Regions from separate parts of the Paenibacillus sp. FSL E2-0177 genome, predicted to be linked through region 3. Evidence: riboswitches for the same ligand, from Rfam matches in the RefSeq annotation. Region 3 holds a riboswitch; each other region holds the start of a gene.

What was found. A riboswitch is a leader RNA that binds a small molecule or an ion and turns the genes downstream of it on or off. The one in region 3 is predicted to bind thiamine pyrophosphate.
Region 1: linked by a shared signal. The riboswitch ahead of MHI25_RS13255 (ABC transporter ATP-binding protein) and the one ahead of MHI25_RS02145 (ABC transporter substrate-binding protein) in region 3 are both predicted to bind thiamine pyrophosphate.
Region 2: linked by a shared signal. The riboswitch ahead of MHI25_RS10030 (thiamine phosphate synthase) and the one ahead of MHI25_RS02145 (ABC transporter substrate-binding protein) in region 3 are both predicted to bind thiamine pyrophosphate.
Region 4: linked by a shared signal. The riboswitch ahead of thiC (phosphomethylpyrimidine synthase ThiC) and the one ahead of MHI25_RS02145 (ABC transporter substrate-binding protein) in region 3 are both predicted to bind thiamine pyrophosphate.

What each region holds. Positions count from the first base shown of each region.
Region 1 covers NZ_CP150307.1:2,975,396-2,983,468, forward strand. The annotation lists gene thiM (hydroxyethylthiazole kinase) at 1-522, opposite strand, end outside; gene MHI25_RS13245 (ABC transporter substrate-binding protein) at 564-1,601, opposite strand; gene MHI25_RS13250 (ABC transporter permease) at 1,598-2,374, opposite strand; gene MHI25_RS13255 (ABC transporter ATP-binding protein) at 2,355-3,050, opposite strand; TPP riboswitch at 3,249-3,352, opposite strand; gene MHI25_RS13260 (amino acid ABC transporter substrate-binding protein) at 3,575-4,411, shown strand; gene MHI25_RS13265 (amino acid ABC transporter permease) at 4,465-5,133, shown strand; gene MHI25_RS13270 (amino acid ABC transporter ATP-binding protein) at 5,147-5,899, shown strand; gene MHI25_RS13275 (S-layer homology domain-containing protein) at 5,995-6,651, opposite strand; gene MHI25_RS13280 (transcriptional repressor) at 6,970-7,449, shown strand; gene MHI25_RS13285 (TIGR00266 family protein) at 7,523-8,073, opposite strand, start outside.
Region 2 covers NZ_CP150307.1:2,268,552-2,276,624, forward strand. The annotation lists gene MHI25_RS10015 (AraC family transcriptional regulator) at 1-301, opposite strand, end outside; gene MHI25_RS10020 (GDSL-type esterase/lipase family protein) at 595-2,661, shown strand; gene MHI25_RS10025 (SDR family oxidoreductase) at 2,899-3,771, shown strand; TPP riboswitch at 3,859-3,960, shown strand; gene MHI25_RS10030 (thiamine phosphate synthase) at 4,071-4,721, shown strand; gene thiS (sulfur carrier protein ThiS) at 4,718-4,921, shown strand; gene MHI25_RS10040 (thiazole synthase) at 4,977-5,744, shown strand; gene thiH (2-iminoacetate synthase ThiH) at 5,778-6,893, shown strand; gene yfbR (5'-deoxynucleotidase) at 6,977-7,582, opposite strand; gene MHI25_RS10055 (fumarate hydratase) at 7,685-8,073, shown strand, end outside.
Region 3 covers NZ_CP150307.1:486,504-494,576, forward strand. The annotation lists gene MHI25_RS02135 (ABC transporter permease) at 1-323, opposite strand, end outside; gene MHI25_RS02140 (MTH1187 family thiamine-binding protein) at 320-613, opposite strand; gene MHI25_RS02145 (ABC transporter substrate-binding protein) at 692-1,741, opposite strand; TPP riboswitch at 1,903-2,013, opposite strand; gene MHI25_RS02150 (hypothetical protein) at 2,172-3,623, opposite strand; gene MHI25_RS02155 (MFS transporter) at 3,696-4,916, opposite strand; gene MHI25_RS02160 (pyridoxamine 5'-phosphate oxidase family protein) at 5,077-5,496, shown strand; gene MHI25_RS02165 (response regulator transcription factor) at 5,616-6,290, shown strand; gene MHI25_RS02170 (HAMP domain-containing sensor histidine kinase) at 6,287-7,714, shown strand; gene MHI25_RS02175 (ABC transporter ATP-binding protein) at 7,785-8,073, shown strand, end outside.
Region 4 covers NZ_CP150307.1:6,191,984-6,200,056, forward strand. The annotation lists gene MHI25_RS27500 (alpha-amylase family glycosyl hydrolase) at 1-2,652, opposite strand, end outside; gene MHI25_RS27505 (phosphotransferase) at 2,906-3,892, opposite strand; gene thiC (phosphomethylpyrimidine synthase ThiC) at 3,978-5,720, opposite strand; TPP riboswitch at 5,825-5,933, opposite strand; gene MHI25_RS27515 (beta-galactosidase) at 6,005-8,056, opposite strand.

The DNA of each region.
Region 1 (8,073 bases), 2.5 Mb from region 3:
ATAAGTGTTTTTTCCATTCGTGATCACATCGTCTTTTCCAGTTATGATGACCACACAGCTTAACTTCCTCGCAGCAGCTTCAGCCAAAAGGACTACATCGCCTTCACCTTCGCCAGCATCCACTCCTTTAATGGACCAACTCTCCCCAATCACATTAGCGACTTCAGCCACATTCCCCCGCAGTGCGGTGATTTGCATCTCATTCACTAGTTTTTGAGTGACAGCGGTCCGATAAGAAGTTGCGCCTGCACCTACCGGGTCAAGCACTAGGGGAACCCCGTGTTTATTAGCGGATTTACCAGCGAGCAACATAGATTGAATGGCGTAGTCATTGAGCGTGCCTATATTTAGAACTACAGCAGACGACATAGCGGCGATGTCGATCACTTCTTCGTGGGCATCCGCCATAAAGGGAGAGGCACCCAGCGCCAACAGACCGTTGGCTGAGAAATTGGCTACTACAATATTAGTGATGTTGTGGATCAAGGGGTTGGATTCCCGTACTTTGGCTAAGTAACTCATCATAATTCCTCCTCAAGCTTGTATGAATAACCAACTAAACGTTACAGATTGATAAAAGCTTCTTGTGCTTTAATATCTTCTGGTAGAAGATCGTTGGTGGATAACCACTGCTGAACCTTTTCCCAAGATGTCGGGTCTTGATAACCAAAAGTTTGATCGCCTGCATTCATCAGCGGCAGTAGAATTTCAAGACTTTTTTTCTCAATCTCCTTGTCGAGCGGTGAAGTTGCATCTTCATGTGCAATCAGTAAATCCAGGGCTTGTTCAGGATTCTGCTCCACAAATTCCTGTCCTTTTGTTATGGCATTTAGAAATTTTTTAAAGTAGGCTTCAGAATTTTGCAATCCTTGTTCGCTGGCCACCAGCACAAGCTCATAATAGTCAGGTACTCCGTAATCCGTTGGATTAAGCGAGGTGACCGGATGTCCCTCTTTTTCAAGGATCAGTTGTTCATGGTTGATGAACCCGCCCATTATTGCGTCCACTTGTCCTGTAGAGATCGCAGGGATAAGGTCAAAACCTACATCAATCAGCTTGGCGGATGAAGGATCGCCTCCATCACTCTGGATCATTGTCCGAATCATCGCTTCATAGAGCGGAATGGAGGAATAGCCGATTTGTTTTCCCACGAGCTCTTTGGGACTATGAATACTGCCTGCTTGAGGAACCATCAGATGATTCAGTGGATGCCGCACGATTGCTGCAATCGAACGTACAGGGATTTTCTCGCCGCGTGCCATAAGCACCTGAGGCTGATAGCTGAGCGCTAGATCAATTTGATTCGCTGCTACAAGCTTTAGGGCGTCATTGCTGTCCGCAGGCATTTTGATCTCGACATCCAAACCTTCCTCTTGGAAAAAACCTTGCTGTTGCGCAGCGTATAGAAAGGAATGAACGGCATTGGGATACCAATCAAGCATAATCGTCAGCTTGTGTGACTGTTTATTTTCGGAATTGGAGGAACCGGTTTGGGAGTTGTTATTTAGCTTGTCTGCCTTCCCGCAGCTGCTTAAGAGCAAAAGTGTGCATACTAGAAATACAGAAATAAGTCCTCGTTGTGGTGATTTTAAATGATTCATTGGTTAGATCCTCTTTTCTTTAAAAATAATTGTTCGAGTAAAGCTATCGCCAGAAAAAGCACAACACCAAGCGCAGACAGCAGAAATACAGCCGCGAACATTTCATCGCTCTGCATATTTCCGGCCATTCTGCGGCTGAAGTAACCGAGTCCTTTACTGCCGCCGAGCCATTCCCCGATAGTAGCTCCGATGACGCAGTATACAATGGACAGCTTTAAGCCAGAGAAAAAAGCAGGCAGCGCCAGTGGAATTTGGGTTTTGACAAGCAGCTGCCAGCGGTTTGCACCAAATGTTAATAATAAGTCCTTGTAAGTCTGGCCACTTGTACGAAGTCCATCATATGTACTCACTACAACTGGAAAAAAAGCCGTCAAAAACACCACAGCCACTTTGCTCCACAGCGAATATCCGAACCACATAATAAAAATGGGCGATAGCGCAATTAATGGGACCGTCTGGCTAATGATAAGGAAGGGATAGATGGCCTTTTCTACGGGGCGAAACAGGAACATTCCAATACCCAGCAATACACCAAAAATCACAGAAAGGACAAAACCTATCAGTATCTCCTGCAAGGTCGCTAATAAATGCTGTCCAAATAATAATTGCCTGTGCTCGATCAATGCGATGCCAATAGATGAAGGTGCAGGGAGAATAAAGGCTGGAATCAAGTGAAGGCGAACAGCTGACTCCCAGATTACAAGAATGAGCAGTACCAGAAGAAGGAAGGGACCATAGTTGTCTAGATGTTTTTTAAAAGGTATAGGTTGCATGCAATCTTCGCTCCAACTCTGCCCGTAGTGCTATAAACCGGGGTTCATAGTTCATCTTATAATGTCTTGGTTTTGGTAGATCGACAATGATCTCCTGTAATTCGCTGTGCGCACCGCCAGATAATAAATAAATCCGGTCACTGAGCAATAGTGCTTCTTCCAGATCATGAGTGATGAGCATAATCGTCTGATTCAGTTCACCCCATAACTCCAACAGCCAACGGTGTATCTCACGTTTGGTCATGGCATCGAGAGCGCCAAAGGGCTCATCCAGCAGCATAAGGCCACTTCCGCCTCCAGCCACTAAGGTGCGCAGAAATGCGACTCGCTGTTTCATTCCTCCCGAAAGTTCATGGGGATAAGCCTTCTCTACATCTGTTAAGCCGAAGCGGGCCAACATTTCCCGAATCTGAGTGATTGTTTCCTGTTTACTAAATCTGGGCATGATCTCCCAGGGCAAAAGGCAGTTGTCGAGCACTGTTCTCCAAGGCAGCAATAAATCCTGCTGAGGCATATAAGCGATCTGACCTAAACGACTAGCGGTTGAGGGGAGCGTAGGGAGTTTTATTTTTCCATGAGTAGGTTCGAGTAAACCGGCAACCGTTTTGAAAAATGTGCTTTTCCCGCATCCGCTAGCACCTACTACGGAGACGAATTCCCCTTGCCTGATATCCATGGATAGTTTTGCGAATACAGGGGGTTGTTCAGTTTCCGGAAAAGAGTAGGTTAGGCCTTGAATAGATAAAATGGTCGTGATGATCTAACCTCCTAATATTTTTGTGGAGCGCCTAAACAAATAAAGACCCATCCATTTCCAGAGGAAATGAATGGGTCAAAAAGTTCATTCTGCATAATAACACTTAACATGCTTGATGAAAATTCTGCTCCACTTCCCTCCGCTGGTATGATCCAGATCAGGTTCCAAGGGTCCGGAGCTTAAAGCTCCGTCTCAGTCGGCCGACTCCCCTAGTGAAATAACAGGTCCATATTAATTTGTTTATAAATATACCATATCTTTCTGAGAAGTAAAGAGAGAAAGAAGTGAAGGATTAATCCAAGATTGGGTAAGATATAAGTAGAAATCTAGTTAATATTACAATTCCGATGTACATAATCGGAAAAAAGTATTGACGATCATGTGATGGCAGTGTACTATTCAATTTACCGGAAAAAAACCGGATAGAGAGAGGGGATTTAATAATGAAAAAATGGAGTTTAACTATTATATTGGCGTTAACCGTGGTCCTTGTAGCGGCTTGCGGCAATAATTCGAATACCAATACGGCTGCTGAACCAACAGCTGGAACGAATGGTGGAGCAGCATCTTCAGCGCAAAACAGTTTGGAGGCTGTGAAGGCCAGCGGCAAATTGCGGATAGGTACAGAAGGGACTTATGCACCTTTTACTTATCATGACACTGCGGGGAAATTGACGGGTTTTGACGTGGAAATTGCCGAAGAAGTAGCCAAACGTTTAGGTGTTGAAGCAGAATTTTTTGAAACTCAGTGGGATGGTATTTTTGCTGGGATGGATGCGAAACGGTTTGATGTCATTTTTAATGAAGTTTCCATTAACGAAGATCGCAAAGTGAAATATGATTTCTCTGAACCCTATATTGTATCCAAGGCAGTATTGATCGTGAGCGAAAACAATGAGGATATTAAGACCTTTGCTGATCTAAAGGGTAAAAAAGCCGGACAATCCCTGACCAGTAACTTATCCGACATCGCTCGTGAGAACGGTGCTGAAATCGTAGCTACGGACGGTTTCAATCAAGCGATGGATCTGCTGACTTCGGGACGTATTGATGCAACTGTGAATGATGGCTTGTCTTATCTGGATCTGAAAAAACAAAAACCAGATGCAAAAATTAAAGTGGTTGATGAGATTCCTGAAGGCTCACAAAGTGCTGCGGTATTCCTGAAAGGCAATGATGAGCTGGTGAATGCGGTCAGTGATGCGATTAAAGAGATGAAAAGTGATGGAACGTACTTGAAAATTTCCGAGAAATACTTTGGAGCTGACGTTTCAAAATAATACAAGGCTAGCAAGGCTAATTAAGCCTAGAAGCTAAAAAGGATGTCTGAATAATGGATGACCGCAAAATACAAATTTTCTTAGATACACTGCTACCCCTGCTTAAAGCCGGGGTGGCTTTTACCATTCCGTTGGCGCTACTTTCCTTTGTGCTTGGATTGATTTTGGCGATCCTAACCGCGTTGGCACGTCTTTCACCGTGGGTAATTCCGAAGCTAATCGCCCGTTTTTATGTATGGGTCATTCGGGGAACCCCGTTGTTAGTGCAGCTATTTATTATATTTTATGGTTTGCCGGCTGTTGGTATTGTACTCGACCCTTTCATTGCCGCCACCATTGGATTTACCCTTAGCGTAGGGGCTTATTCATCGGAAATCGTACGCGCTGCTATCCTGTCGATACATAAAGGCCAGTGGGAAGCTGCCTTCTCAGTCGGGATGACTCGTGGGCAGGCTCTGCGCCGCGTAATTCTGCCACAAGCTGCACGCGTTTCTGTACCGCCGTTATCCAATTCTTTTATTAGCTTGGTCAAAGATACATCGCTTGCAGCGATCATCACCTATACGGAGATGTTTAGAACTGCTCAGCAGGTAGCCTCTACCACTTATGAGCCTCTGTTGGTATACTCCGAAGCAGGATTGTTTTATTTAGTGTTCTGTTCTGTGCTGTCGGTGCTGCAAAATTACTTGGAGAAACGACTCGATCGTTACTCTGCGACCTAAAGGAGAGATACTTGTGATTGAAATCATTAATTTGCATAAATCCTTCGGCGCACTCCAAGTGTTAAAGGGTATTGATCTGAAAATGGAGCATGGAAAGGTACTTGTCATTATTGGGCCATCCGGCTCCGGAAAGACCACACTGCTGCGCTGTTTTAATCTGTTGGAAATCCCGGATCAAGGCAGCCTGTCACTCGGGGATATCACCATCAATTTTACAGATCATAAGAAAATTCCTCAGAATTCCGTATTGGCCCTTCGGCAGAAAACAGGGATGGTCTTTCAATCGTATAATTTATTCCCGCATATGACTGCGCTTGGCAATGTGATGGAGGGACAGGTAACTGTCCTGAAGCGATCCAAGGAAGAAGCGCGTAAGCGGGGGCTTCAGCTGCTGACTAAGGTGGGTTTGGCTGATAAAGCTGATAACTATCCACATCAGCTGTCAGGTGGACAACAGCAGAGAGTGGCCATCGCCCGGGCTATGGCAGTAGATCCAGAAGTGTTACTGTTTGATGAGCCCACTTCGGCGCTCGATCCCGAGCTGGTAGGGGAAGTGCTCAAGGTTATCAAACAATTAGCAGCAGAAGGTATGACTATGGTGATTGTGACCCACGAGATGAAATTTGCCGCCGATGTAGCGGACCGGATCATTTTGATGGATGGCGGTCATATCTTAGAGCATGGAACTCCGCAAGAAGTGCTGGAGCATCCGAAGAATCCCCGGGCTCTGCAATTTCTGAATAGACTGAATGGTGAAGAAGAGTAGAAAGACAATATACAAGAAAAAGCAGCTCGGGAATCATCCGGAGCTGCTTTTTCTTGTGTAGATTATTCAAATGAGAAGAGTAACTGAAATTTGGCTTATCCTCCAGTTTTCAGGAACTCCAAAGCGTTGTAGAGCATAATCGCTGCTTCGGCACGGGTGAGTTCGCTTTTTGGATTAAACTTTCCGTTAGCGTCTAGAGTATTGATCTTGTATTTCAGGGAGCGCTGAATACTGCCTTGATATGCAGGGGTCAGTGACGCTTCATCGGCGATATCTACTGGAACGATATTGATCATCGGCAGATTACCAACGCCTTCGATCGCTTGCACTAGATAGTTAGTGAATTGCTCTTTGGTCATAATTAGGCTAGGATCAATGTCTTTTGGAAGCTTAACTTGATTGTAATAAGCATTGATAAAGGCTTCAGCGTACCAGGCTTTGTCTTTTACTTTTGTGAACAAGCCGCTGGCAACAGGAGCTTTGTTAAAGTCAATGGCTGCGAGGCTGAGCTGGAGACCGCCGGAGATAAACTGAATCCCTTGGGCTGTAGTTACCTTAGAGCCAGGGAGAAATTGAGATTCGCTGACACCTTTAATTAACCCTTGATTTTTTAAAGAAATGATTTTTTCTTTGCCGTTTATGTTATCAATATCCTTAAAGGTGTTCCCAGCTGCAAACATCTGACCACCCAAAGAAAAGGAGAAAATGGCTACGGTTGTGATCGCTGCTAGTGTGCTCTTTTTCATGTTCATGTCTTTTCACCTCGTTGTATGGATAGGCTCCTTAGCCTTTGTCACTCCTTTAACGTTGTAAATTATGGAAAGGTTGCGGTCTAATCTGTATTATTTCACGAAAAAGTAGATTTTAATAGAAATATGGGCCAGATTGGGGTGTAGTACTTTGGATAAGTGGCATGAAATGATATAATGATGTCAGGCTCTTTTCATTCGTGGTTAATTTTGTTATGATTATATCGTAACGATTACTATTTATGGTTTGTCTTAACTGCATAAATAGGAGCGTCTCAGAGGGTACGGATGTTAAATCGTTCCGGGAAGGTAGGAGACCAAATGGATCAAATATCAAATATCAGTCAATTGTTTGCGGCGCAAAAATATAAATTAACGCCTCAGCGTGAAGCTATAGTGAACGTTCTGCTCGACAATGAGAAGGATCATTTAAGCGTAGAAGAAGTATATATGCTTGTTAAGAACAGCTATCCACATCTGGGCCTGGCAACGGTATACCGTACACTTGAGCTTTTATGTGAGCTACACATTGTAGAGAAGATGAACTTCGGAGACGGAGTTGCCCGTTACGATTTGCGCGGGAACGATCATTCGCATATGCATCATCATTTGATATGCAGCGTATGCGGTCGGTTGGAGGAAATTAAGGACGACTGGCTTGTGGAGCTGGAGAGAAGAGTGGAACGTGAATATGGCTTTAACGTCACGGATCACCGCCTTGACTTCAAGGGTACTTATGGAACATGTAAACGTACTGGCTGCAAAAAAGCAAAAGCAGAAGCAGATAAAGCAGTCTCGTAAGATTGCTTTCTAACCTAAAGACACAGGCTTTCTCTAAGCCTGTGTCTTTTTTGATTACTGCGTTCTAGGAAGTCTAGCTTCGAGTAGGTACAAAGGATTTGATCCACGTTCCGAAACTGCCAGGGTTACGGCTCTGAACGAGAATTACACCTTCTCCACGGAAGCGGCAGACAAGTGCTTCACCACTAGTTATGCTGTTAAGCCAGCCAGAGGCTGCCTTTTCCACCTTGTAGTCCATATAGTCTGGCCATGCTACGAGGTGTCCGTTATCGATAATCATTTCTTCACCAGGTCCTAAATTTATTGCATGGATAGCACCGAAGGAAGACAGGAACACCGTTCCTCTGCCACTGATTTCTACAATGAAGAAGCCTTCACCGGAGAAGAGCCCTCTGGTTAAATTCTGCATTTTAGTATTTACTTGAATGCCTTCAGTTCCGGCGAGAAATCCGTCTTTTTGAACTAACAGTTTATACGATCCGTCTAATTCTATCGCCTGAATATCGCCGAGTGATCCAGGCGACAGCAATACCTCACTTTGACCACGGGTCGCTTTAAGTTCTTGAAAGAAGAATTTCTCACCGCTCAGCATTCTCCCGAGACCGCGCATTAAACCACCATCCA
Region 2 (8,073 bases), 1.8 Mb from region 3:
TATTCCATTTCTGTACAGCTTGAGACTGAAACCAATCACGAAACTTTAAATCGTCAATATCGAAATGAAAGGAGAGGTAGATATAGTTGCTCAGGCCAGAATTAACTACATAATGACGTAAGCCAGGTGGAATAATTAACCAATCTCCTTTACCAAAGGCAATGGAACTTCCTTCTACATATTGATGGGAGTTGCCGTCGTAGCAATACAATAGTTCGAAGATTTTGTGATGATGATCAGGGTATGCCCACCCAGGTTCTGCTACACGATAATGAACACCGATCAGCTGCAGTGTACTCATAATGTTCGGAAAGCTGACTTTGTAAGCGATAGGAGTTCTCCTCCTTAGGATCAATAGGGATGTTCTTAATTATATCAAGGATACCTATACATATGACCATTTTGCAGTGTGAGCCGTTGATCATTCCATGGTTTTCTTTACAAAAGGTCAAAAAAAAGAATGAAATCATCATTTGAATCACTTTAGAGAACAGGGATAATGGAGGAACCTAGGGAAGTATTTCGAGAAACGGAAGGAAGTGTAATGAAGTGGGAAAGTTGTGTAGGAATATACTAATCTTATCTTCTTTACTAATGGCTTCATTGACTCTTACTCACGGTACAACAGAGGCAGCCTTTATAAAAGATGGGGCAGAGAGGCAACCTCCAACCCAAATTGCACGCGTATACAAGTTCAATTTTACAAACCAAGTTAAAACAGGGTATCAATCCGTTAGGTATGATCCTAATCACGGTGTACAATTGTATGACTCATCTTTAGGTTATGGTTTTGTTCAAGAGACCAACGCTTTACCCGCCAGAGAAGTGCACACCGACTCAATTACATCCGATGGAACAGGTTTTTTCATCACAGAGCCTAATTTTTTTGCTGAACCTAAATCTGAGAAAGATAATTATAACAACTACGGTATGGCGTTTCGAATGGATGCGCCCCCTGGAACCTACAACATATATGTAAAAACGACTTCTGACGCAGAGGATGGGATCGTGTCAGTATCCGGAATGCAGACCAGCCGCTTGTTGAAAAGTGGACATTGGGACGCTGCAAAGCTTGTACCCGTCAAGCATACGGCTGTAGCCAAAGGGAAAGAGTGGACTTATACGTATGTAAACGGCCGTGACCATATAGATATTGAGATCGAACCGAACAAAGTGAACACAGCTGTGGGGATTGAGGAGATCATACTGGAACCGATTTTGCCACAGCATAGAGCAGTTGGTGCTCTTCCGAATTTATTTATACTTGGAGATTCCACGGTCAAGTCCTACACCTTCGACGAAGCACCAATGAGTGGTTGGGGCCAGATTATTGGCAGTATGTTTAATCAACATAAATTGAGTGTAACTAACTATTCCATGGGAGGACGCTCGTTTAAAAATGCCTATACAGAAGGTCGACTGAACGACATTTTACTGAATGGCAGCATTGGAGATTATGTGTTTATTCAATTCGGACACAATGATGAGAGCGCAGATGAGTTCAGACGTTACGGCAGAGGTTCGACAGAAGCAATGTATGAAAATTATCTTAAAGAAGTTTATCTCCCTGCGATTCAAGCCCGGGGCATGATACCAGTACTGGTAACCCCAATGTCCAGAATTAAAGGGAATGCAAGTCCGGGATATATCTATGAAAATTCTTTTAAATCAAGAAAGTTTGTAGATATTCTTAAACGGGTCGCAGATGAATCTGGAGTTACACTTATTGACCTTAACTCGGAAAGTCTGAAATATTATAACGAGATCGGTGTAGAAGCAATAACAGCCCTCTTCATGTCAATTGAAGCCGGAGAAACGCCAGGCAAAACAAATGACGGAAGTTACGCTAACGGGCATCCTTCAAAGAAAGTCGATGGGACTCATTTTAAAGAAGCGCTCTCCAAACAATTTTCACGGATGATTGTCACGGAGCTTGTAAAGAAAGGTGCTACTGGCGATTCTACTGCTGCCTCTATTACTCCTTACCTTAAAGGGAACGTTAAGCATGCGGCACTAACAGGGAACTGGGGTAAGATTTTTCCGGAAATAACGAATGATACGACGACCGGGGAAGCTGCATATTACCGTAATCAAATTGAAAAATTAATCCAGCTGGGAGTAATGGACAAAGACCGTCAAGGGAATTTTAATCCGGATACGGAGATGACAGTTGCTGAATTCACACGCAGTATTTCTAAGTTAATGAAAGTGGAAAGATCAGATCTTGCCTATTATCCGAAAGGTAAGCTGTCACGTGAAACGATGGGTGCTATTCTCTATGACGTTTACCAAATAAAGTTTGCTAATAAACCTAAGTACATGACTGATTATAACGGCACAGCAGTAGTGCCAGGAGCTCCTGGCTATGATTCGAATCTGGAGCCAGGAGCTAGAGGTGCGATGTACTATCCTCTTGTATCCTGGACGCAGCTTGTTGATACAGCGGACATTTCTCCTTATTTAATTTCAAAAGTGAAAAGTGCATATGAATTAGGACTCATTAGATCTGAAGTGGGGATTGCCAGAGGCGAAATGGTCAATGGGACAGAACTAGAACCTAAAGCTATAGTGACCCGGGAGAAAGCGGCCAAAGCTCTGTACTTTATGTGGGTGCTGGAACATGAAGTGAATGCAGAAAATCATGTTTCTTCTCTAAAATAGTTAGGGTGAACAATTCAAGGCACAGCAGCGATGCTGTGTCTATTTGTATGCAGTGAATTCCTCTCCACTTACAGCAGTATATCTCTCACGGTTGTTTATATCTACTTTCATTGTGGTAAGTAAGATTCGTAAAGCAATTTAAGAAAATGACAAACCCAGCGTATAAACGTGCATAGTTGTGCCATCCTAAGACGATCAGTTAACTATCAATTTGCTTAACGAGAGGAGATAGGGAAGATGTCAGGCAACAATAAACAAGCTACAAAAACCTTACCCCCACAGGAGCAGCATCATCAGCCAGGGATTGAGAGTGAAATGACGCCGCTGCCCAAATACGAGCCGGCAAATTATAAAGCAGCAGGTAAACTGCAAGACAAGGAGGCATTAATTACCGGTGGAGACAGCGGAATTGGGCGTGCAGTTGCTGTGCTTTTTGCTAAAGAAGGCGCTGATGTGGTCATTTCATATCTTAATGAACACTCAGATGCAGAGGAAACTAAACGTCAGGTCGAGCAGGAAGGCCGCAAATGTATCCTAATTCCAGGTGATATCGGTGACGAGAAATTCTGTAAGGATCTTATTAAACAGACGGTGGAGGGCTTAGGAAAGCTTGATATTCTCATCAATAACGCGGCAGAGCAACATCCGCAAGCTAAGATCGAGGATATTACTTCCGAGCAGCTTGAGCGTACTTTCCGTACGAATATATTTGCGATGTTCTATTTAACAAAAGCAGCTATGCCTCATTTAAAAGCAGGATCTACCATTATAAATACAACTTCAATTACCGCTTATCGCGGAAGCCCGCAGCTGCTGGACTATTCATCAACTAAAGGAGCTATTCTTAGCTTCACACGATCCTTGTCCACGAATCTGGCAGAGAAGGGCATACGGGTAAACGGTGTTGCACCAGGTCCAATCTGGACACCGCTGATTCCCTCTACCTTTGATGCAAAACAGGTTAGCGAGTTTGGAGGTACACAGCCTATGAAACGGCCTGGACAACCAGAAGAGCTGGCACCAGCCTATGTATATCTGGCCTCTGACGATTCCAGTTATGTGACTGGACAGGTTATTCATGTAAATGGTGGCGAGGTAGTAAACGGTTAGATCAGTACAGCTAATGTGAATAAATGGGTGTATTTCAATAAAAAAATATGTTACTATAAACCACGTTAGCATTTTAAAATTGTATATTTATGTCACTAGGGGTGCCGATTGGCTGAGACGGAATGGATTTCCGGACCCTTTGAACCTGATCTGGTTAAGACCAGCGTAGGGAAGTGGAGGACGAATTTCTGTTATCGGGCTATTTATAGTGCCGTCTATATACAGATTCTGACTGCCTTCCTTACGGGAGGCAGTTTTTTTGTTTTTTACTGACCTATAGGGAAGTGAGAGAGGAGATCGTGATATTGCAAGCTGAGATCCATCTAATATCAGACGGCAAGCTGCAACTGAGACATTTTGTTGAACTAGCTGTCACGGTGCAGATATGGGTCGATTATATTCACCTGAGAGATAAGCAATGTCCTGCACGCGAACTACTCGCTGCGGCACAGGAGCTGTTGGCTGCCGGTATGCCCGCTACCAAACTGATAATCAACGACCGAATAGATGTAGCCTTGGCAGCTGGTGCCGCGGGGGTTCAGTTGGCCTGGCACAGTCTGAGTCCGGGTACAGCCCGGCGAATTGCACCTCAGCTTCGGCTGGGGAGATCGGTTCATTCTCCGGAAGAAGCGGCGAATGCCTCAGAGCAGGGAGCTGATTATTGCTTGTTTGGTCATGTATTTCCCTCGGATAGCAAGTTAGGGCTGCCCGCACGTGGGTTAGAGCTGCTTGCAGAAACGGTGAAGACCAGCTCTATTCCTGTAATTGCTATTGGCGGAATTAGCCCCGCTAATGCGGCACAGATCATTAGACAAGGTGCGGCAGGAGTTGCTGTGATGTCCGGTATTTGCGGAGCGGATGATCCTTATGAGGCCGCCAAAGCTATTCATATGGCGGTTCATTCATGGCCTGGAGGTAACAGCATGGGCGAAGGGGGTGATTCAGAATGAAGCTGTTGATTAACGGGAAATCCGCAGAGTGTTCTGGTGGTATTCAAACTATAGCTGATTTGATCAGTCTTCCTGAGTGGTCGGGTCGTCTGATGATCATTGAGCTGAATGGAGAAATTGTCAGTAAGGAGAATTATGAAAGTACTGCTCTGAGCGAGGATGATCGTTTGGAACTGGTGCACTTTGTTGGTGGGGGTTGAGATGGAGCGGTATAGAATTTTGAGAAATTTATAAGAACCAAAGGGAGGTAATTTCATGCATGACCCGTTACATATTGGCGGCATCGAATTAACCAGTAGATTATTTATCGGAACCGGAAAATATAGCCGGAATACGCTGATCCCCGAAGTGATTGCTAGCTCTGGTTCTCAGGTGATTACTGTAGCGCTTCGCCGAGTGGACCCGCAAGGTGGAGCAGAAAATATCATGAACCACATTCCCGGCCACATGACTCTTCTGCCTAATACCTCAGGAGCGCGTACAGCGGAAGAGGCAGTCCGTATTGCAAGATTAGCAAGAGCTGCGGGACTGGGGAACTGGGTCAAGATCGAAGTGATCAATGATCAGAAATACCTGCTTCCAGATAATCTGGAGACCATACGAGCTACAGAGATTTTAGCAGCGGAGGGTTTTGTAGTATTGCCATATATGAGTCCGGACCTTTCGGCTGCTTTACGTCTGAGAGATGCCGGTGCTGCTGCTGTGATGCCGCTTGGTGCGCCGATCGGGACGAATCGCGGCCTGCGCACTAAGGAGCTTGTGCGTATTCTTATTGAAGAAGTGAATTTGCCGATTATTGTAGACGCCGGGATTGGCAAGCCCTCGGAAGCGGCGGAAGCAATGGAGATGGGGGCCGCTGCTGTTCTGCTTAATACGGCTATTGCAACGGCACGTAATCCGCTCGTCATGGCGGAAGCGTTCCGCGAGGCGATATCCGCTGGCCGCAAAGCTTATTTGGCAGGACTCGGTCCTGTAGAAGAAGTTGCTTTTGCTTCGTCACCGTTGACTGGATTTTTGAACTGAATTTGATAGGTCACGAAAGGAGGGAAGATTAGCATGAGCTTTTTTGACACACTGGCCCGCTTGGAGCAGTATCCTTATGAGCAGCTGTGGAAGGAGTTCCGGGAGGATGACGTTAAGCGGGCGCTTGGAAAAGACAAGCTGAACGAAAATGATTTGTTGGCATTGCTCTCTCCGGCAGCAACGCCGCTGCTAGAGGAGATGGCGTTGGCTGCACAGCGACTGACCCGTGCACATTTTGGTTATTCGATGCAGCTGTTCACACCGATGTATCTTGCGGATTTTTGTGTGAATCATTGTACCTACTGCAGCTTCAGCTCCATTTATGATTTTCCGCGCAAAAAGCTGTCCTTGGAGGAGGTTCGCAGGGAGGCTGAGAAGATTGCAGCTACAGGTCTGCGGCATATCCTCATTTTGACTGGTGAATCGCGCCGGGAGAATCCTGTCTCATATATTAAGGATTGCGTAGATGTACTCAGGGAATTTTTTTCCTCTGTCAGTATTGAGATAAATCCTCTATCAACTGCAGAATATAAAGAGCTTCTTCAAGCAGGGGTGGATGGATTAACACTGTACCAAGAGGTGTACCACCAGGAGACTTACAGAAAGCTGCATGTTAAAGGGCCTAAAAGAAACTACCGGAATCGCCTGGATGCACCTGAACGCGGCTGTCAGGCAGGTTTTCGTTCTGTGAATATTGGTACGTTGCTCGGGATGTATGATTGGCGGCAAGAGGCATTCCAAAGTGCCATGCATGCCCGTTATTTGCAGGATCGGTATCCAGATTGCGAGATCAGTCTGTCACCTCCACGGTTTCGGCCTTATTTAGGGGAATTTAACCCGGAGTGTGATGTTACCGACCGATCGCTAGTGCAGATTATTTTGGCATACCGGTTATTTTTACCCCGTTCGGGCATTACTTTATCTACAAGAGAGCCTGCCTCTCTACGCGATCATTTAATTCATCTAGGAATAACTAAGATGTCAGCCGGGGTCACTACTGAGGTGGGCGGTCACACTAATGCAGGGGGAACTCCGCAATTCGAAATATCCGATAGCCGTAGTGTGCAGGAGATTACGAAAATGCTATATACGAAGGGTTTGCAGCCCATTTTTAAAGACTGGGATATCCTGACCGAATCAACAACGTAACGCTTGTATTATCAATTATTAATCACTAAATGGACCCCTGCGAGATTCATGCGGAGGTCCATTTTTTATTGTATAGAGGGTGTTTAGTTTCCGGCAGAGAGCTCATCGAGAGACATTTCGAAACTCGGTGCCATATGAGTCAGAAAATAATCCACTTCCTGCAGGTCAAGCCCACGAAGTTTTGCTGCTGTCTGCTCCTTCGCGGCGGCGAATTCTCGGTTTCCTGCAGCAACTTCCCATACGCATTTCAAATAAGCATCCAGCCGATCAGCGGCTTTCACATAGCTGTGCAGCAGAATGTCCTCCGAATCGGGAGGGCTGTCTTCCGGTCGTATAAGCTGAGTGTAGATGCTTTTCAGCTCTGATGGAATCATTCCAGTTAAGCGATCAGCCGCAACTTTCTCCATTTCGCGGAAGCTGGTGAGCAAGCGAGGATTGTTGTATTTTACCGGCGTGGCGATGTCACCTGTGAACACTTCGCTGGCATCATGGAACAGAGCTAGGGTTGCTGCTCGTTCCGCGTTTAGTGAACGTCCAAAATGAACATTACCGATGGAACAGAGCATATGTGTGAGCAATGCAACATGAAAAGAATGCTCAGCGACGTTCTCCGGTGCGGTGCTGCGCATCAAGCTCCAGCGCTGAATATACTGAAGACGATATAGATAGGCAGAAAAATGGTAGCTCAATTTTAAAGTAACCCCTTTCATGCGGTGCTAGGTATGATATTATTATACTAATTGTATCAAACTTTAGATAACCTGGAACTGCCGAGAGGAGCTTGAATGAAGATGCAGCATTTTGAAGACAGTATTTATAACCTTATCGTAGAAACTTCCACGAATTTGCCGGGAGATGTACGCCGGGCAGTTGCAAAAGGTCGCGCGCTGGAAGACAGGGCTACCCGGTCCGGTCTTGCTTTAACCACGATTGCGCAAAATATCGGAATGGCTGAGCAGCAAGTGTCTCCGATCTGTCAGGATACGGGAATGCCTACATTTATCATTCACACCCCTGTGGGAATCAATCAGATTGAGATGAAAAAAGATATTCATAATGCCATTGTACGAGCGACCAAGAATGGTAAACTTCGTCCCAATTCTGTAGATTCATTAACAGGTGAGAATAGCGGAGATAACTTGGGTGCAGGCACACCAGTCATTCATTTCGAACAATGGGA
Region 3 (8,073 bases):
CCGAGCGCGATGGAGGGAACATTTTGACTCAGAATAATAAGTGGATAAAAAGCCCGTCTAGCCCAAGGCAAAAGATGCAAAAGCAAAGCAACGATCAGGCCTACCCCCGTACCAATGGGAAAACCAATTAAAGTGAGCCGCAGCGTAGCCATCGTATGAGCCCAAAGACCAGAAGCGTTACTGGTGGATTCACGGGCAATATCAGCTGGACTCGGCAGAATCCAGGATTCAATATGAAATACAGATACAGATAGCTGCCATACGGTTAAAAAGAAGACGACCGCCACAAGGGGCGGCCATATTAGCTTCCAGGTCGATCTCACGGCCGATATTTCTCCGTCAGTTTATCCATGCTGATTCCGTTAGGATTATGAGCGATTTTGATCTGCGAAATTACGCTTGGACTGCCTGCTTCGATCAACGCCTCCTGCATCTGACGCACAACCTCCAGCAGCTCGCTAAGCTCACCTTCCATTGTGGTTTCCAGCGGATTCACTTGATGTTTAACACCGGATTTCTGAATGACCTCAATCGCTTTATCTACGTATGGGATGGAATCCTCGTTGTTCGGAGTTTTTGGAATTACTTGAATGCTTAGTAGGGTGTTAGCCACAATAATCAATCCTCTCATTTTATAAGGTAAGTTCAAAAAGCCAACTTTGATAACGAAGTAATTCATTACAATTGTTGTTTACTCCGCCGGTAAAAAATCATTACTGAATGCACTAGCAGCATCCAGCGGTTTATCCAGCAACTTCAGATCATACATCCAGTCGCCGTAATTTTGCCAGACCTCGGTTTTTTGCTCGCCCCAGCGGGCAGCATCGTCCTTGTATTTTGGGCTAAGCCATTTTTGGCTAGCTAGGACAAGGTCGGCGTCCAGGTCAGGAACGGCCTTCGATAACATACCGGCAGCCTCTTCCGGATGATCTATGGCATATTGATAACCTTTTGATGTGGCTTTCATGAAGGCCTTCACCAGATCAGGATGATCTGCAATTTGCTTCTCACTCGTCGTCAGCACAGGCGTGTAATAATCGAGCTGCGGCGCATAATCCTTTAAGTACAGCATATCCAATGGCTCGCCACGCAACTCAGCCTCAACACCAGTCCAAGCGTAGAAAATCCAGGCGAAATCAATGTCACGTTTGACGGCGGTAAAATAATCAGCTTCACCGATACTGATCAGCTTCACCTTTTTCACATCGCCACCTTCAGGATCCATGATAGCTTTCATGGCTGCTTCTTCGGCCGGTGAGCCCCAGCCTCCGTAGGTTTTACCTTCAAAATCCTTTGGTGATTTAATATTGCGATCTACTGGAGCAGCGAATCCCGACGTATTATGCTGAATAATAGCTGCTATCGAGACAAGGGGCACGCCTTGTAGACGGGCTAGCGTTAATCCTTCTTGGGCGCTGATGCCAAATGCGGCTTCGCCAGAAGTAACCATAGTATCAGAACCCGCTGCGCCTGGCTGAACGATCTCGACGTCCAGACCTTCTTCAGCGTAGTAACCAAGATCCTTAGCTACGTATAGACCGGTATGATTTGTGTTCGGTGTCCAGTCGAGTGCGACTTTAACTTTGGTGAGCTCTTTTGGAGCATCCGTCCCAGCCGAAGCAGTTGGATCAGTAGCATTTGCTTTGTTTCCGGCTGTATTCCCATTGTTGCTGCCGCATCCGGCAATGGCAAGAATGAGTACACAGGTGAGGCACAACGTAAGTGCTTTTTTAAGGTGCATGTCTTCTTCTCTCCTTTAAGGTTACAAGAATCCCGTCTTCACAACATGAACCGTAAGTTGTAGTATGTACGTTTTTCTACATCTTTTAGTGATCTTACAAAAAAAGCGCCCCGAGTGATCGGGACGCTGGCTTGGCGCAAGGTTAGTTAAGGTCACAGGGACCAGAACCAATTGGCGATTCCTACGCTGGCATTATCCAGATCAGGTATAAGGGTCAGTATCTTGTGGGATACAATCTCAGCCGGCCAATTCCAGCACCCCTGGTTCTATGAAGTTAACGGGTATTTCTATGTGCAATATAAGTAAGCATAAGTTTTGTACCCATACTTTATATCTTATATTTCTCGCATACGGTGTATTATAGACGGCTGTACTCGGAATGTCTAGTAGTGCACTCCTGAATTTTTCCAATCCAGTAGTTTCTTTTTTGCTAGTCTAGATCTTTATATTTCTTGCGGTGACGCCGTTTAAGCTCACTAACCAGCGCCCCTAGCGTGAGGACAACGCTGATCAGAATCCCGCTCATGATCACGAACAGGGCAAGAAATTCAAAGGGAGAATAACCAATCATTTTACTCCATTGAATCTTTCCATCCAGATCGTCAATGACCTGATTCATGCCGTAAATCCCGCTTACTACCGTAAATACAGTGAGAATCATCAGCAGATTATCCCGTCGCTTGGACTGAAACTTATCCTGATACTGAAACAGGTCATTTAAGGTTTCTTTCACTTCCTCGAACAAAGCATCGTTTCCGTATACTTTACGCAGCTGAAGAAATATCTCCCTGCCCTGCGACTGGGAAATCAACTCCAAGAAGTAGAACTTTGCCGAGAACTTATTGATGGAGTAGATTAGATTGTCTATTTCCTCATAATCATGATTAATCCGAAGTCGGGAGTGCATATTGGCGAGCTTTAGCAGAACGATTTTGTGGAAAATATTGAGTAAAAATCCGTAATAATATTGCCCGTACATCTGGTTGGCTAGACTAACAGCAATCTCTTGTTCAGCGCGGGTCATGCAGCAAAAGGTCTGCTCATTCATCATATAATACGTGTCTGGACCCCAGCGATTATAGGAGTGTTCATGACAATAGTTCGCAATATACGCTGGATCGCTGGCACTGGCATAGGGCTTTCCGTTCAGATTAATTCCATCAAGCTGTGAGGCACGATAGCGCAGATTTACACTAATCTCATCAGAGCTTTCTTCATTCTGAAAGCCATAAAAAGCTTGCACCTGCATTCTTTCATCTACGAAAAAAGGAAGGGTCTCGAAATAAGCCCCATTGATATCCGATTGATCCAGATATGGCTCCAGTCCATCCACCAAATTTCGGAAGACAAAATCCTCTACCATCTCATAGGTCTGTTCCCCGCAATGAATATAAGTGTAATCATCCTGTATGAAGGTATTCTCTAGCGCACGGAAACGATCCGCGAATTCTAGGGCAATACTAAAGGGAATTGAATCCCCCTCCAGCTGGACACGTATCGTCACGAATCCAAGCTGAAAAGGACATATGAATATATCCGTCGAGAGAATTTTGAAAAATATAGATTGCTGCGGAATCTCCAGAATGCAGTCGAGATTATTTACTCTGGAAAAACGGCGAAACGAGTCGGCATCCTTCCTGCGTGGAAAAAGGACATGTGCAGCAAACGGTAAATAGGTGCGCTCCATACGTTCATGGGAAACACAGTAGCCATCTCCGTAATAGGCAGCTTCAAGCTCTTTATTATCCAGAAAAAAACGTGTGAAGCCGTCGTCCTGTAATTGCTGGATAAGCTGCTTAGAATCGCCCTTTTTTATAGAAAAGGGAAATATAAACTGCATGAGCGCAGTATGTAACAAAGGCTCAGTTGAAGACTCATTCATTCATCGTCCATCCTTGTGCTCAGAATATGCTTATAGATCACATTACCCTAAAAGGATAACGTTGATACTGTTCTAAATACGGGAACTCTTTCCTTTCAACGCTTGCATGGACTGGAACCTCCATGCGGCAATGCTTAGCAGAAACAAGAAGGCGGCAAAAGCGGCCAGTAATCCGGCTGTTTGTGCCACTTCTAAATGGTCCATAGACCAGCCCATAAACAGAGGTAGCAAAGCACCGCCAACACCTCCGGAAGCAATCATAATGCTGGGTGTTGACTCTTCGGTGCCAGGCAGCATTTTGCTGGAGTAGACTAAAGCAATGGAGAAAATACCGGACATAAACAGCCCCAGCAGCAGAATTACAATGAAAGCAGCCATTCGATTGTCAGTGAACGGAAAGAGTGCCAGCAGTAACAAGGTTAGTAAACAGCTGCTGAGAATGTACACGCGATAAGATATTTTTTCGGCAATTACACCCGCAAACAATCTTCCTGTAGACATCGCCAGCCAAAAGAAAGTGACTGTCAGTGCTGCGGCAGACTCCGTCATCCCTAGCTTGGCAATAAAGATAGCCGGCATAAAGTTGACTAAACTCATCTCTGTGCCTACATAAAGAAAAAAGAAAACGATGAAGATCCCTAACAGAATCCATTGCTTACCTTTATACGGAAATTTTTTGTTAGAACGTGAGCTTGAGGATTGCGAATTGTCTGCTCCTTGGACAGAGGCGCGTTCATCCAGCATTCGTTGTAGATTACCGAAATGCCCTCTTGTCCAGAGGATAAGAGAAATTAAGGAGAAGGCAGCGACGATTAGAAAGGCCAATCTCCACGCTCCGGCAGCAATGAGCGGACTGGCGATAAGCGGCATCACGAGTGCGCCTATCCCGAATAGCACTTCAAGCCGGCTCATTGCAATAGCAGTTCCTTCGGTTACAGCACCAATAATAATGGTGCCGATAACCGCTTCGATCATCCCGAAACCAAAACCTGCGGCAACAGCGATAACATACATCCAGCCCCAAGGCGGTAGAAAGGCGTAGGCAATTTCTGCAACTAGTAGAAGACTGGTGGCAATGAGGATGCCTCCACGTTTTCCGAAGCGGCGATTAAGCAGGGGAGAGACCAACACACCTGCTAAAAAACCAGCGAATTGACTAAAGATTAATTCACCGCCAGCACTATAATTTTGATCATAATGTTGCAGTAGAACGGGCAGAATAGATCCCAGCACAACATGTGCCAGACCGATAACGAAGTAGGAAAGACAGCCGATCCAAATCAGTTTTTTCACGAAGTAAGCTCCTTATCTTGAAGTAGTTTATGAGGTAAGGTCGGATTCAATGTGAACCTGAAGGGTACATTATAATAAGCACCATTGTTATGATAAATCCAAACGGTGAGCTTGGATATATAAACTTTTGTTTACATGCTTGAAGGGAGAGATTTACGTAATGGATAACAAACAACTGGAGCAACTCATTATTAAAGCATTGGATGACAACAAGTTCGGTTCCTTTGGTACGATCGAAGAAGGAAATAAGCCGAAAGTACGTTATATGGCCATTTTCCATGAGGGTTTGAAGATTTATTTGGCTACAAATCGCAAAACTCATAAAGTGGAGGAGTTATCCGATAATCCGAATGCTTTTGTACTGCTTGGCTATGAGGCAGGCGGAAGCAAAGATGTGCTGGAGATTGAAGCAACTGCTACCGTCTCTAAGGATGAAGGCTTGCGCTCCAAAGTATGGAATAAAGAGCTGGAGCCATGGTTTACAGGACCTGATGATCCTAATTATGTAATTCTGGAGCTTACTCCAACACGTATTGAGTATGTAGGCAGCAATAAAGAGCATGGAGTATGGCAGCCGTAAGCTATAGCGTTGAATTGATCAAACAGCCCTCCTATCCCATATGGGGTAGGAGGGCTGTTTGATGTGTTATAATGACTTCAACTTTTTAGGTATTCATATCGGGGAGGAGCTAAAGCTACATGAGCGTTACTCTGTTATATATTGAAGATGATCGTGAAATTGGCAGTGTAGTGTCTGCTGATTTAAGCGAAAGAGGATATAGTGTCCGCTGGTTACGGAGCGGCGAAGGAGCGATGGAAGAAGCCGGCGCCTGCCAACTGGCTATTCTCGATGTTATGCTACCAGGTCTGGACGGGTTTACGATCGGGCAACGTTTGAAACGTTCTTACCCTAAGCTGCCCATTTTGATGCTCTCCGCCCGGACCTCGATTGATGATAAGCTGCAAGGTTTGGAGTTCGCAGATGATTATTTGACCAAGCCTTTTCATCCGGATGAATTGGCCGCTCGAATCGAGGTGCTGCTCCGAAGGAATGGGGCATCTGTTCAGGATTCACTCACACTTAAACATCTAGTCGTATATGAAGGGGATAACCGCGTGATGAATGCTCAGACTCAGGAAGAAATCATGCTTACAGGTAAGCAATTTCAGATTTTTTCCTATTTGCTGCGTCATCTTAACCAAATTATGACGAAGGAGCAGATCTACGAGGCCGTGTGGGGTGAGGCTTATATCGAAGGGGATAAAACTCTGATGGTACATATTCGTTATTTGCGCGAAAAGCTGGAGCTTGATCCGGGTAATCCGGAAATTATCGAAACTGTCCGTGGGATCGGCTACCGGGTAAGAGCATGAGAGGATTAGAGCGCATTCGCAAGAAACGTAATTCCTCCTTGTTATCAGGGTATTTGCTAATTATCGTATCTGCACTGCTATTTATCCCTGTGGTCCTTCCGTTGTCTTTTGTTGGCTACAATATTCTTAACGAAGTGACCAAAGGTGCCCCGCCTGTAGATACATCCCTGTATTCGAATATTGCACCGCTGGAGACTATGTGGCATAAAGAGGCACTTCACTTAGAAAATGCTTCTTCGGAAGCCATAAATCAGCGGCTGATTGAATTGAGTCGAAAATACACCGAGGCTACTATGTTTTGGGTAGACGGGCAGGGAAAAACCCAGTTGATTCTCACGCCTGAAGAAGGGGATAAGGATAAGATTTACCCTGAAGTTCCTGATCAGTGGACTGCGGCTGAGGCTATTTCATTTATGAAAGAAAGTACGAATCGTGATCCTTTAGCCATCGTTGCTTTCGTGGGGGACAAAGTGGAGACAGACAAGGGATTTATGGTGATGCAAATTCCAAGCAAGCTGCTGAACAAAGGGGCTTATGGGGGATTAGGGGCTTGGGCTTGGTATAACTTTGTGTTATTTACCCTTTTTGGAGGGTTCGCTCTGGTTTCGTGGATGTTCTTTAGAAAAATTCGCAAACGGCTGCTGCAACTGCAAACCGCGATGACGATCACAGGCCCGGATAGAATGCCTAAGTCTATAGTGACAGGAAAACTGGACGAGATCGGTCGCTTGGAGGAAGCTTTTAATACGATGGTAACTAAACTGGATGAAAGCCGACGCAGGGAAATAGAAGAGGAAGAGTTGCGTAAGCGTCTAGTCTCGAATTTATCTCACGATTTACGCACACCCCTAACCGTCATTCGCAGCCATATCCATGTTATGACCAAAGAGGATCTGACCTCAAAAGGTAAGCAGTCCTTACAGCTTATGGATGAGCGTATTGCGGATCTTAGCGTCCTGATCGAGAATCTTTTATCTTACAATCTGCTCAATAGTGGACGGGTAACCTTAAAGCTGGAACGTAAAGATGTTTTACGCTTGTTACGGGAAAGTGCGGCTGCTTGGTACCCCGTATGGGAAAAAGAGGGCTTCGATATTGATATTAACCTGGAAGCCGAACCGCTATTCTGGAGGGTGGATGAGGTCTGGTTCCGCCGTATTCTCGATAATTTGTATCAAAACATTGTACGACATGCCAGCAGCGGGCATTATGTCGGGATCTCAACGGAGCAACGTAATGAACAACGTGCCATAATTATTGCGGATCATGGTCGAGGCATTCAGAGTCCATCCGATTACAAGGGGGCAGGTTTGGGATTGTCTATCGTCGATCTTTTGATGAAGCATATGGAGCTGGAATGGGTTGTGGAGAGCACAGGCAAAGGCACTTCTATTGTAATCTTTGATCCGCATCGTGAAATTTAAACAAAACTTAAACTTGGCACTTCCTTGTTCTTAACCTTGGGACGTTATGCTGTATACCGAGGTGAAGAACATGGAAGAAACAGTGATTAAAACTAAGGATTTATTGAAAAAATATCGTGGCCGGGCTGCGGTAGAAAATTTGAATTTAAATATCCGTAAGGGAGAGATTTATGGTTTTCTGGGTCCTAACGGAGCTGGGAAAACTACAACAATCCGTATGCTGCTTGGCCTAATTACACCGACATCTGGAAAAATTGAAGTGTTCGGCCAGGATCTTCGGAAGAATAAGCTGCAAATTTTACGGAAGGTAGGGTCGCTTGTCGAATCCCCCTCGTATTATGGGCATCTGAGTGCTGTGG
Region 4 (8,073 bases), 1.2 Mb from region 3:
AAATGGTGTTGATATCGCCGGAATTCCACTGTTCCACACATCTCTGTACCGAGTAGCCACTTCCCCAAAGACAAAGAAGTCTGAGCCCCCTCTTGTTTTCCATGCCGGCACAAAATATTTGTTAAAAATATACCGGCTTACATGCTTTACAGTATCGACCCGGAAAGCATCCACACCCATATCAATATATTGATTATAGCTGTCGATTAGATACTGATTCACTAGAGGATTCTCTGTGTTTAAGTCCACACAGTCTCCCGCAATCTGTCCTGTCTGGACGGTGTAAGACTCCCAAGAAAGACTTTTTTCCGTATGGTAAATATTATTGTTAGTCTCCGCAGTCTTCATTAAGGCAAGTCTTGCCTGATATTGCTGATCCGGGGTCATGGAATCATAGTTAGCTGGCAGCTTATCCGTAATTTTGAGCATGTTACTCACGGTGTCCGCCGCCGTTGGATCTTTTTTGAACATCGGGAACAGATTTTCTTCTCCAAAATTACCGGTATGATTGACGACAATATCTTGAATAACCTTTATCCCTCTAGCGTGTGCTGCATTGATCAAATCCTGATAAGATGCCCCTGCGGATTCATATCTTGGATCTACTTTTGCAAAATTTATTGCATGGTACCCATGATAATCATAACCGCTGGCATTCTGCACCACAGGTGTAATCCAGATGGCACTGAATCCTAAGGCTTTAATGTAATCGAGCTTTTGAATCAGTCCTTTGAAATCCCCTCGCCAAGCTGGATCAGAGTCCGGATTTCCTGCCTTGGCATCCTCCCATGCATGCTCATTGTTACTCGAATCACCATCATAAAACCGGGAAGTGATTACAAAATAAATCGTATCTTCACGAAAATCGCCCTTATTACCAATGTTATAAACAAAACTCTGTTTAGTTTCATTTCCGGCACCATCGATCACAAGGAATTTTAAGGTTGTCGTCTTATTAATCAAGATAGACGGTCCGGTAAGAGATGTCAGTGCATTGCCTGAAATATAGACTTTTGAACTCATTGTTGGTTCCGTACCATTATCTGTGTAATATGCTGTGGTTGTTGCCGCCTTGTTGTCTTTTATATTAAAAGATACGGAAACCGCTGAGCTCGAATTCCCAACAGGCAGATTCGCAGTGATAATCGGAGCTTGCAAATCGGCATTCAGATCAATCACATAAGCAAAAGAGCCTACATTACCCGCTTGCCCTATAGAGTTAACGCCGAATGCTTTGATAGTCAAAGAAGAAGGTACTTGGATTGGAGTCGTATACAACGTTGAGGTTGTCGTAGGTGTTGATCCGTCGGTCGTATAATAAATTTTATCGCCGCTATTTGTACTGGATAGGGTCACCGTTTGGGCAGAATCATAGGTTTTGGGCACAGGCGAGACGGATATCACCGGAACCTTAGGAACGTCTGGATTGGCATCATACCATACGTTATCTGAGTTATACCAGCCCTCTTTTACGCTGCGAGATAAGTCAGCCGTCTGTTTGCCATTGCCGTCATTAAAGATCAGGCTTGCCCCTGTAGCATTTGGAACAGTATAGCTATACCAATCGTTCCCGTCCGATTTCATCAGTATTCCCGGCCATGCTCCACTAGTCGGAACGGTTGCCGGATTCAGATTCCAGTAATGGATGCGGATCGCTGCATTCCAGCTTGCTGGTTTCTTAAAGTGAACGGTTAGCCCCGCTGAAGTAGGTGTAGGTGTTGGCGTCACTGTTGGCGTTGGTGTGGGTGTTATGGTAGGTGTTGGCGTCACTGTTGGTGTAGGAGTTACCGTAGGTGTTGGCGTCACTGTTGGTGTAGGAGTTACCGTAGGTGTAGGAGTTACCGTAGGTGTTGGCGTCACTGTTGGGGTAGGAGTTACCGTAGGTGTTGGTGTCACTGTTGGGGTAGGAGTTATCGTTGGTGTTGGTGTAGCTCCGGCCGAAAGGGTCACATAGTCGATATTAATATTCCCGCTATCATCCGAGTCATATTTATAAGCAAGCGTGTTATTTCCTGCCTGTAAAGAGAGTGTTTCTGTTTGGTCTGCCCATGTATCCCAGTTGGTCAGGTTGGCTAATGTTGTCTGTGTAACCTTTATTCCATTGACATAAATGGACACTTTTTTAGCACTGCCGGATGCATTAGCATAGTGAAGCGTGGCATTATAGGACCCTGCTGCGGAAGCCTGGACGTTAAAAGTGGTGGCTGCTCCTGTAGTTGTATATCCATCAACAAAACCAGTGCCCGAATATCCAGTGTGATTCGTATTTACTTTTGCACCACCAGATAGGGATGCACTCTCTGCTTCGTATTTTCCGGCGACCGGAATAACAACCGTCCAGTTCTTCCCGCCGTTATTGTCCCAACTATCCGTTGGAGCCGTGATGTGATAACAATAAACTAGGGTGGCACCTTCCTGAACGTTGAGGTTGGCGATGAACGTGGTTCCATTTTTGGTCATCACCGTGTCCGTAGTATTAGCCCAGTTATTCGTAGTCCAATGTAAGGTCACAGCTGCCGCTGTAGGATTGGTATAGGTGACTGTATGATCCGTATTGCTGGCCGATGCTCCACCCGATAAACCAAATAAACTAAAAATGAGTGAAAAAATAATTAACCACGAAATATAACGCCTGGATTGTTTGGATACCAAGTAAATAACCTCCTCATAATTTTAAGTGCAGCTTACGATTTTAAGCCCATCGTGATGTGCAAACGTTTGCAAAAATGAGAAAAAAAGAAATACTTAATAGTTTTAATCTCCTCCTTCAATGATTAATAAGGAAAAAACTCATTGTATGCGTTTACAAACGGTTCAATATCTGATGAATTTTCCTTGTTAAGATTATAGGCGCCAAACTTTTGCTGGTCAATGCATCTTTTAGGCTATAATTCAATCGTTTTCACTATAAGTACCCTAAGATAGCAGGTAAATTGTTCAGGTTCTTAGCCAGCCAATTCATTTCTTTTGCAAAACGTTTTGGAGGTACACTATGTTTGTCCATCGCGGCATTAATCCACCACGGGCTTTCCATATACCACAACAACTGCAATGATTTTGTTAAATACCCCTGCTCCACCGTTCGTTCCTCACGATATCCGTCAATAAATGCTGAAGCTAGTGCTCCATCTAAATCTTCATCTAAAGCAGATGACATCACTGCTCGCGCTACATCAAGCTGCGGATAATCATATTTGAACCGATCAAAATCTAGAATTGCAGACAATTGGCTATCTTGAAATAAAAGATTATCAACCCATAAATCACGATGTGCCCATCCAGCTACAAGTCCTTCGAATATTTCCGGATCTATTTCTTCAGTCGCTCTCAGTTGTATCTCTAGGTCAGTGATGAGTGAAGTTTTGCCCATTTCCTTTGATTGTTGTAGGAGTACATTCCAATGTTCTAAACGTTCCTCAGGGCTTTGGGGAATAAATTGTGGGGTTCTTTTCAAACTAAGGGTCCCATCATTTAATAAACGATGCATTTTACCTGTGGCACGACCCAAATCAAACATTTGAAGGATGTTAATTTTGCCCGGCTCTATGACACGCCCTTCACAATATTCCATAACCATAAACGTCTCTCCCATATCTGATTCCAATAAAACTTTATGGTTATAAGCCAACAATTCGGGACATGGGAGCCCCTGTAGATACAGTCTTTTCTGTTGAGAAAAAGCAAAGTTCAGCTCTTCTGGGTTATACAATTTATATCTTTTTTTGTTGTATTGTTTAAGTAGAAATGGTCCTGAATCCGTTATAATTTTCCATTTAAGATTTAACCAGCCACGTTTTATTGGGGTAGCATGAAGGACTTTCAATCCAAAAAAATGATAGAAACTATTACTTAAATCCTCTAAAATGGCTTCCTCTGAACGAATCGCTTCCAATTCATCAACTCCTATCTATTCAAAGTATAAAAGAAGAAGCCGCCAATGACGACTTCTTTTAGATATTTCTTTTTAGCAGAAAAAGTTATCTATAAATGAGGCTCCCGCCTTGGAGAAACTCTTGCGCCTTCTCTTGCATTCCTGATTCAATTCTCGTCGTATTCCGGATATTATGAGAGATCTTCATACTGCAAAATTTCGGCCCGCACATGGAACAGAAATGAGCTGTTTTAGCGCCTTCCGCAGGCAATGTCTCATCATGATATTCGAGCGCTCGCTCAGGATCTAACGATAAATGAAATTGATCACGCCAACGAAATTCAAAACGGGCTTTCGAAAGAGCATTATCCCGGTCTTGTGCTCCTTTATGCCCTTTCGCCAAATCTGCGGCATGAGCCGCTATTTTATAAGTAATGACCCCTATACGTACATCTTCCTTATTAGGCAGGCCAAGATGTTCCTTCGGAGTTACGTAACATAACATAGCTGTACCGAACCAACCAATCATCGCTGCACCTATAGCAGAGGTAATATGATCATAACCAGGCGCAATATCTGTAGTCAGTGGACCTAATGTATAAAAAGGGGCTTCGTTACAAGTTTCAAGTTGCTTATCCATATTCTCTTTAATCAAGTGCATCGGCACATGTCCTGGACCCTCTACCATCACCTGTACATCATGACTCCAAGCTATAGCTGTTAATTCACCTAACGTCTCTAACTCGGCAAATTGTGCTTCATCATTCGCATCAGCAATCGAACCCGGACGTAATCCATCGCCTAGGGAAAAAGAAACATCGTACAGCTTCATGATTTCACATATCTCTTCAAAATGTGTATATAAAAAGTTCTCTTGATGATGCGCAAGACACCATGCCGCCATGATGGAGCCACCTCTTGAAACAATGCCTGTCATACGTTGTACCGTCAACGGGATATAACGAAGCAGAACCCCCGCATGAATGGTAAAATAATCAACCCCTTGCTCCGCTTGCTCAATGAGCGTATCACGGTACACTTCCCATGTTAAATCTTCCGCTTTCCCATTCACTTTTTCCAACGCTTGATAGATAGGCACCGTTCCAATAGGAACAGGAGAATTACGGATGATCCACTCGCGTGTCGTATGGATGTTTTTACCTGTGGAGAGATCCATTATATTATCTGCACCCCAGCGGGTGGCCCATCTCATCTTCTCTACCTCTTCTTCTATGGATGAGGATACTGCGGAATTTCCTATATTGGCATTGATCTTCACTAAAAAATTGCGTCCAATAATCATTGGTTCACTCTCTGGATGATTGATATTCGCTGGAATGATGGCGCGGCCGCGGGCTACTTCATCTCTTACAAATTCCGGTGTCACATTCTCACGAATCGCAACGTATTCCATTTCAGAAGTAATAATCCCTTTGCGTGCATAATGCATTTGAGAGACATTACGCCCCTTTTTCGCTCGCAAAGGTTTTCTATGGAGCGCTGGAAACACTTCCGCCACAGCTTTTCCCGTTGCATTCCCGTTATCTTCAGGCTTCACGGTTCTTCCTTCGTACGCTTCCGCATCCCCTCGTTCCTCAATCCAGCTTAGACGATTGGGCTCTAACCCCTGACGAATATCAGTATGAATATTAGCATCCGTATAAGCCCCGCTTGTGTCATAGACATGAATTGGAGCATTCTCCTCTTCGCCGTCTATGCCCGCAGTTGGACTAAGTGAGATCTCCCGCATAGGCACCTGAATATCAGACCGTGAACCCTTTACATACACTTTTTGACTTGCTGGAAAAGCTGATAGATTGATTGGATCGTTGTTCAATTCGCTTGTCATCTCAATTCCTCCTATAAGGTGATTTGATCAAGCGGAGACGGTCTACTCCCCACACATAGAAAAGGCCACATCTGTATTAAGATGCGGCCTTAGAGTAGACAAATAGAAATAGAGCTCCATTTCCTCCGCTGGCATTATCCAGATCAGGTTTGACGGTCGATAGTTATAACTATCCTCTCAGCCTGGTCCCACCAAGCTCCCGTGACTATATAATTGCTACTTCAAAGTATAACCGAAAAGAGAGAATTATCCAAATCTACTCAAATGTGAGATCAATGTATACGTTAGTTTAACACCAATACCCCAAATCCTTCCAGAAGCACCTCGCCCGACAATGTTGTGCCGCTCAGTAAATCTGTTTTGGTCTCATGAAGATGGATCGTGACAGGAGTCTCATTATAATTAAGCAAAAAAGCATAACTGGAAGAAGCTCCGGTACGGACTTGCAGCTCTACCTCTTCTGGGAGCTCCAGCCAATCTGCTGGCGATTGTAGATCAATTAAATTTATGATCTCAGCCGCTGCCTGTTCATTAAATACGGCTCCGTAATACCAAACCTCACCCTTGCCGCGACGATTTCTAGTTACCGCCGGTTTTCCCGCATAATAATCAGAGGCGTAAACCGCCATCACTTCAACCGAAGCTTCCTCTATTTTGAGAATATCATTAAAGTCATCTGCTCCTGTAACGACTTCGGTCACGCCCGACCAGCTAATTGTTGTTGGCTGACGACTGCCCTTAACCATTGTGAATTCTTCAACTGTGATCCCGCATAGATCCTTAGCAGCACCTGGGAAAGGACGCATATAACATTGACCGCGCCCATCCTTATAGCCGGTTCTACAGCCGAAGATCAGTTTGCCGCCTTGCTGAACATATTCATCCAGCAGTGCTGCTGTCTCATCTGTCATAATCGCTGGGTGAGGATAGATAAGCACGTCGTACCTTGCAAGCTCCTCCAGCGTTGTTTTTTTGCGTAAATAGAGTACGTCATTCGGGATATGCTTCCGCTGAAGCGCCTTGTACCACTCCTTATTGCTCTTCCACATAAACGGGCCATGCCAAACATCGTATTCTCCATCCCACTCATTGTCATAATCACGAACAATAGCAATGTTAGCCTGATTACGAGTACCGACAAACGCATGACCTGCTGCTGCCAGCTCCTGACCGATCTGCCCTGCTTCCCGCACTCTCCGGTTAGGCTGATTATGATAGTCATTGATTCCATGCCAATAAATTTCATTGCCCATCGTAGCTGTCCGCCAGCGGAAATATAACACCATATCTGCTCCATGAGCGATCGACTGATAAGTCCATAACCGCATCTGCCCGGGCTTTGGAGAAGGCATATCCATCCGGTTCACCCAGCCACCCGGGCCCGACTGCTGCTCCATAATGCAGAAATTCGGGGATATCGAACGAACAACAGATAACGACAGTCCCCAGCCTCTATCATTCAGCGGATTCCGCTCATTCGGGTCATAAAAAATAGTAGAGAACTGAGGATAGGAATCATAGCTGAAGAAATCCAACAGTTCATCCGTCATTTCATGGCTATCGAGATGCCCGAACAGACCGTTCGTGGTTACCCACTGCTTAGGGGCTAGTTTACGGATGATATCCGCTTGGTTTTTGGCAAAAGAAATTGTATTGTCCGAAATAAACCGTTTTTCATCCAATGCCTGATGAGGATTGGGTTGCTTCGGTACTGGAGTCGGACGTGGAAGATAGACCTGAGACCAGTCACTATAGCTTTGATTCCAAAAAACAGCTCCCCAAGCCTCGTTCAAATGCTCAAGTGTAACATATTTCTGCTGTAGCCATTCCCGGAAAGCCTTATGGTCACTCTCCGAATAAAATTCACTGATCTCACAGTTGAGTTCATTATCAATTTGCCAGCCAACTACACCCGGATGATTGCCGTAATGTTCAGCCATTTGTTCTGCAATACGTGCACACAGTTCCCGGTATTTAGGACTGCTGTAATTATAATGACGGCGCATGCCATGCTGAAGTGTAACACCTTCGTAGGTTACATTTAAAACTTCGGGATACTTATCAGTCAACCAAGCTGGAGGCGTCGCCGTCGGAGTACCAAGTACAACCTGAAGACCATATTTATGTGCTAGATCAATCGCCCGATCAAAGAGCCCGAACTGAAACTGCCCTTCTGCCGGTTCAAAAATAGACCAAGCAAACTCCCCCATCCGAATGATTGTAAAGCCGAGTTCACGCATCCGGCGATAATCGTCCTCCCACATGTTTTCTGGCCAGTGCTCCGGATAATAACAAACGCCAAGCTCGAATTTTTCAGTTGCGACAGGTTTCTTCATCATTACCTCCAAAGTAT